Regions from separate parts of the Bartonella sp. WD16.2 genome, predicted to be linked through region 1. Evidence: predicted binding sites of a transcription regulator. Region 1 holds the regulator's gene; the other holds the start of a gene.
The links. Region 1 encodes HrcA, which represses chaperone genes, less so after heat shock. Its sites were predicted from a motif close to GTTAGCACTCNCNNNNNGNGAGTGCTAAC; they were not measured.

Region 1 (3,434 bases):
AGCTCTATCTTAGTTTACCCATCACCACATTCTTAAGCGTCAAATAAATTATCTTCTAACCAATAAGGAGGCTCCATGCCACGTCTATTTGCTGCTATTAAAATTCCTCAAGAAACAACAAAAGCACTTATATCACTGCAAAATGGCTTACCAAAAGCCCAATGGATTAACCCACAAAATTTTCATATCACCTTGTCTTTTTTGGGTGAGATTGCGGACTCCGTTACTGATGAACTTATTGAAGCTTTTGATACAATAAAATGCCCCCCTTTTATGCTCCAACCTAATGGCTTTGAAATTTTTGGTTCAAAAACTTCCCCTCATTCCTTAGTTGTTCATATAAAACCTTGTGAACCCCTCACCCTTTTACATGAGAAAATACTATGCATTCAAAAACGTTTAGAACTAACTCCTGATGAGATGCAATACACCCCGCATATTACCCTTGCACGACTGCTCGATATTCAACCTGATGACCTTTCTTTGTATTTATCTACTCGGAGTGACTTTTCTTGCCCTCCCTTTGCAGTTGATCACTTTGTTTTACTCCTATCGAAAGACCCCTCAAGTGACGCCCTTTATATTGTAAAAGGAAGTTGGCCGCTTCAAGTATAAGAGCACTTTAACAAAGTACTCTTTAAAGTTGTTCTAAAAATTGCTTTAATAATGTAAAGTCTAATATAAAATAATACGCCGCTACAGTTTAAAATATCTTTTTTACTGATGTGCTGAGGCTGGATCAATTTTAATAGAATCTTCTTTAAGCCCCCCTTAGCTACACCAACCATGGCCGGACGCAAAACACGCTCACCAATAATATAACCTGCCTGAACAACTTGCTGTACAGTATTATCAGGAACATCAGTATTAGGAATTTCAAACATTGCTTGATGAAAATGAGGATCAAATTTTTGTCCTTCTGGGTGAATCTTTTTCACTCCATGGCGTTCTAAAGCTGTCATCATAGCCCGCTCTGTCATTTCAACGCCTTCTGCTAACATTTTCAAACCAGTATCATTTTCGCGTGCACCTTCTGGAATAGCTTCCAAAGCACGATTGAGATTATCAGAAACAGATAACATATCGCGGGCAAAATTAGCGATCGCGTAAGCCCTTGCATCAGCTACATCACGTGTTGTACGACGTCGAAGATTTTCCATATCAGCGGCAAAACGTAAAAGTTGATTTTTTAGTTCCTTATTTTCATTCTGTAAATCAGCTAAGGGATCCGTAGACTCACTTTCTTTTTCTTCAACGTTTTCGCAAACCTCTTCTTTATTCATTTTTAAAAGCTCATCAGCAGCTTTTTTAAATGCCTCGTGATCGTTTGGATTTTTTAGATTACAATTTTCAAATGAAGCATCAGTAAATTTGTTTTTTTCGTCAGACATAAAAGTTCCATTCCTTCATAAGATTTGTTATTTTCGATATCGAAATTTTGCAGATAAAAATCAAGAGATATTTATTCACCTTAATATAATGAGTGTCTACAATAAAAATGCCTAATACAAACTAACGCAATAACTGTGACATAAGTTGAGCTGTATAATCAACCATAGGGACGATTCTTGCATAATTAAGCCGTGTTGGCCCAATAACACCCAAAGCACCAATTACCCTTTGTTGTGAATCGCAATAAGGTGCTACCACTAAGGAAGAACCTGAAAGCGAAAATAGCTTATTTTCCGAACCGATAAAGATACGAACCCCCAAACCTGCATCTGCTAAATCAAGTAATTGCGCCATACTTTCACGCGTTTCAAGATCATCAAATAAATGCCGTAACCGCTCTAAATCTTCTTCTGCTTTTACATCTTCAAGTAAATTGCTTCGCCCACGGACAATAAGATGCATCTTATGATCTGAATCTTCTCCCCCCCAAAGAGCTAATCCAGTTTCAACAAGATGATGGGATAATTGATCAAGTGCAGCTCGCGTTTCCACACATAAACGTGCAATTTCCATTTTAGCTTCATTGAGCGTACGCCCTTGAATATGAGCATTAAGAAAATTTGTTGCTTCCGTCAATTGCGAATGCGTAACACCTTCTGGTAAATGAATAATGCGGTTTTCAACTTCACCTTGTTGCGTCACTAAAACTGCAAGAGCATGCTCGCCATCAAGACGTACAAATTCAATATGCTTTAATGTACCTTCATATTTCATTGCTAAAACCAATCCCGCCCCACGTGAAAGGTCTGAAAGAATTTGGCTAGCTTGGATTAAAAAGTGTTCAACTGATTGTGTATGACCTGCCTCTTTGACTTGAAATTCAATATTCTCACGTTCTTCAGATGGCAAATCGCTTACTTCCATAAACGCATCAACGAAAAATCGTAAACCTGATTGCGTTGGCATTCGCCCTGCAGACACATGAGGTGCATAAATCAAACCAAGGTGTTCAAGATCACTCATTACATTACGAATTGTCGCAGGTGATAATGTTTGTTGTAAAAGCCGCGACAGATTACGTGATCCTACCGGTTCACCATCATTAAGGTAGGCTTCAACAATATGGCGAAAAATATCACGCGATCGTTCATCAAGCCCTTTAAGCTCATCGGTAATAGATGCCTGTTTTATCACAATTATTTCACCACTTCAAAAACACTTTTTTCTTATATAAGCTTTATTAAGGTTTGGTCAAATACTCTAAAGCAACGTAAAAAGAATATTACATATTTATTGCCAAAAGTACTATATGTTTTATCATCAACGGTACTATCATTAAAAGAGAGGCTATTTTATGTAGCACTCTAATCTTCATCCTTCTCAAATGCAAATAACCTTCTTTGAATAAGATCTCAAAAAATTGTAGAAGGATCAAATTCCGCAAAATTTGGCAATGCTCACATTTTATAATTATTTAAGCTGGACACCAATATAAAAAATTTTCTCACGATAAAACCCTTAAAGGTCATAATATTGTTATTTCTTGTCATATCTATAAAAATATACTCATGATTAACTTTAACTATGATGTAAACTTACAAACTAAATCTAATACTATTTTTTCGTTATAATAAGTCGCAAAACTTTTATGGACGTGAAAACAACCACCACAAATAAATCTCTTAAGCTGTATTGATCACTTTATTTATTAGAATTTACAAAACCGGTATTGTCAAATTTATCCTCCTATAACAAGTTCTCACCCAAACAAATAACCTACCCCTCATATCGGAGAGATACGTATGAAACGTATAGTAAATAAAAAACTTGTTATTGCTACACATAACACCGGAAAATTGCATGAAATCACTGCATTAATTGCTCCTTTCGGCTTAACAACACTCTCAGCAAAAGAACTCAATTTGCCTGAACCAAAAGAAACAGGAACAACATTTGAAAAAAATGCCTATATCAAGGCCTTTGCAGCAGCAAAAACTACACAACTTCCTGCTTTATCTGATGATTCTGGTTTAGAAATAGAC
Region 2 (3,434 bases), 320 kb from region 1:
GGGCTGTTTTAGCAATATCAGCAGCTTTTTCATAACCAATTTCTGGTGCGAGCGCTGTAACCAGCATGAGAGAGCGCTCTAAAAGGGACTGGATGTGATCTGTATTAGCACGCAGTCCTTTGATACAGTTAATATCAAAGGAGTGCATAGAATCACCAAGAAGTGAGAGCGACTGCAGAACATTATAACCAATAACGGGCTTAAAGGCATTGAGTTCGAAATGACCTTGGCTTGCAGCGAATGTCACACTAGTCTGATTTCCAAAGACTTGGCAGGCGACCATACTTAAGGCTTCACATTGGGTGGGGTTAACTTTTCCTGGCATAATGGAGGAACCAGGTTCATTTTCTGGTAAGCTTAGTTCGCCTAGGCCTGAACGTGGTCCTGATCCTAAGAAACGAATGTCATTTGCAATTTTGAATAAATCAGCTGCCAATGCATTTAAGCTTCCGTGGAAATTGGCAAGAGCTCCATGGTGGGCGAGAGCTTCAAATTTGTTATTAGCGGTTGTGAAAGTTACTCCTGTGAGTGGACTAATCGTTTCAGCAAATGCAACGTCAAATCCTTTTGGAGCATTAAGGCCTGTTCCAACGGCAGTTCCCCCTTGCGCAAGCATTTGAACATCAATAAGAGCCATTTCAATACGTTGACGGTTGGCTTCTAGCGCAGCGCGGTAGCCTGAAAATTCTTGTCCCAAAGTAAGGGGGGTGGCATCTTGCGTGTGTGTGCGCCCCAATTTTATAATATCTGCAAATTCTTCTTCTTTTGTTTGAAGACTGGCAATAAGAGTATCAAGGATTGGGAAAAAATGTTGGCGTGTTTGCAGTGTAGTAGCAATATGAAGCGCTGTAGGAAAAGAATCGTTTGATGATTGGCTCATATTTACGTGGTCATTAGGGTGCACGGGTGCTTTGTTGCCAAGTGTTCCCCCTAAAAGCACGCTAGCGCGATTGGCGATTACTTCATTGACATTCATATTGCTTTGTGTGCCAGATCCTGTTTGCCAAACAGCTAGGGGGAAATGTGTATCAAATGCACCAGAAAGCACTTCATCAGCGGCAGTGACAATCGCTTGCCCTATGTCTTGCGAAAGTTTTCCTTTTTGCATATTCACAAGAGCTGCTGTCTTTTTGATAAGACTTAAAGCATAAATCAATGAGAGAGGCTGTTTTTCTGAACCAATATTGAAATTATGTCGAGAACGTTCTGTTTGCGCTCCCCAATAACGGTCATGAGGAACCGAAACTGTCCCAAAACTATCGGTTTCTTGGCGTGTTTTAAGCATCGTAAAATTCCTTAACGTATGTTCTATTAGTTTAGTAAAAGATAAGCATTTTTTGATCAGAATCAAAGAGCCAATTAGAATCAATATGAAAAAATTATTTTATTTAGAATCCTTGACATTGTGGATCAATATTTTTATATAAAACTTATTACTAGCACTCACTACTCAAGAGTGCTAGTAAAATTTAAGATTAATCAGTTATACTAAGTTTTAAGGGTTTAAAACATGGCTAACACACAATTCCGCCCACTTCACGATCGTGTTGTCGTTCGTCGGGTTGAATCTGAAAATAAAACTGCTGGTGGGATTATCATCCCTGATACAGCAAAGGAAAAACCTCAAGAAGGTGAAGTAATCGCTGTTGGTAATGGCGCTCTTGATAATAATGGAAAGCGCGTGCCTCTCGAAGTTAAAGCAGGAGACCGCATCTTATTTGGGAAATGGTCTGGAACCGAAGTGAAGATTAATGGTGAAGAACTCTTAATCATGAAAGAATCCGATATTATGGGGATTTTGGGTTAATCCATTCTCTCAATTTGTTTCATTTACTATATCCAAGGAGAAATTAAATGGCTGCTAAAGAAGTCAAATTTGGCCGTGAAGCACGTGAGCGCTTGGTGCGCGGTGTTGATATCCTTGCTAATGCTGTTAAGGTAACACTCGGTCCTAAAGGCCGTAATGTGGTGATTGACAAATCATTTGGTGCACCTCGTATCACAAAAGATGGTGTGTCCGTTGCAAAAGAAATCGAACTGGAAGATAAGTTCGAAAATATGGGCGCACAGATGTTGCGTGAAGTTGCTTCAAAGACCAACGATATTGCTGGTGATGGAACAACAACTGCAACTGTTTTGGGTCAGGCTATTGTGCAAGAAGGTATAAAAGCTGTTGCTGCTGGTATGAATCCAATGGATTTAAAGCGTGGGATCGATTCTGCTGTTGCAGAAGTTGTTGACAGCCTTTTCAAAAAAGCAAAAAAAATTCAAACTTCTGCTGAAATAGCACAAGTAGGAACGATTTCTGCTAATGGTGCTGAAGAAATTGGTAAAATCATTGCCGATGCTATGGACAAAGTTGGTAATGAAGGTGTTATCACCGTGGAAGAAGCAAAAACTGCTGAAACGGAATTAGAAGTCGTTGAAGGTATGCAGTTTGATCGTGGATATCTTTCACCTTATTTTGTCACAAATGCTGAAAAAATGGTGGCTGATCTCGACGATCCTTACATCCTTATTCATGAAAAGAAATTGTCTAATCTGCAATCCTTGCTTCCTGTTCTTGAAGCTGTTGTTCAGTCTGGTAAGCCTCTTCTCATTATCGCTGAAGATGTGGAAGGTGAAGCTTTGGCAACGCTTGTGGTTAATAAACTGCGTGGTGGTTTGAAGATTTGTGCTGTTAAAGCACCAGGCTTTGGTGACCGCCGTAAAGCGATGTTAGAAGATATTGCGATTTTGACATCAGGTCAGGTTATTTCTGAAGATGTTGGCATTAAGCTTGAAAATGTCACTTTAGATATGCTAGGCCGTGCAAAGAAAGTGCATATCTCTAAAGAAAACACGACTATCGTTGATGGCTCTGGACAAAAGGCACAAATCAGTGCTCGTGTAAGTCAGATTAAGGCGCAGATCGAAGAAACAACTTCTGACTATGACCGTGAAAAACTGCAAGAAAGACTTGCTAAACTTGCTGGTGGTGTTGCCGTTATTCGCGTTGGTGGTGCAACAGAAGTTGAAGTAAAAGAAAAGAAAGACCGTGTTGATGATGCCTTGAACGCAACGCGTGCAGCGGTGGAAGAAGGTATTGTTGCTGGTGGTGGAACTGCACTCTTGCGGGCTGCAAACGCAATTACTGTTAAAGGAAGCAATGCAGACCAAGAAGCTGGTATCAATATTGTCCGTCGTGCTCTACAAGCTCCAGCACGCCAAATTGCTACCAATGCCGGTGAAGAAGCAGCGATTATTGTTGGCAAAGTGCTTGAAAATAGTTCAGACACTTTTGGTTACAACACTGCAACAGGCCAATTTGGTGATTTGATTTCTTTAGGAATCGTTGATCCAGTTAAAGTTGTACGTTCAGCTTTGCAAAATGCTGCATCAATTGCCAGCCTTCTCATCACCACAGAGGCAATGGTTGCTGAGCTTCCGAAAAA

Region 2: groES (co-chaperone GroES) is a predicted target of HrcA. The motif match lies at 1,436-1,464, and genes of this name have one in related genera.

The regions. Positions count from the first base shown of each region.
Region 1 covers NZ_CP019781.1:1,690,778-1,694,211, reverse strand. Annotated here, with positions in the region: gene thpR (RNA 2',3'-cyclic phosphodiesterase) at 76-615, shown strand; partial or broken gene grpE (nucleotide exchange factor GrpE) at 753-1,391, opposite strand; gene hrcA (heat-inducible transcriptional repressor HrcA) at 1,513-2,583, opposite strand; gene rdgB (RdgB/HAM1 family non-canonical purine NTP pyrophosphatase) at 3,195-3,434, shown strand, end outside.
Region 2 covers NZ_CP019781.1:1,367,905-1,371,338, reverse strand. Annotated here, with positions in the region: gene fumC (class II fumarate hydratase) at 1-1,285, opposite strand, end outside; gene groES (co-chaperone GroES) at 1,511-1,807, shown strand; gene groL (chaperonin GroEL) at 1,855-3,434, shown strand, end outside.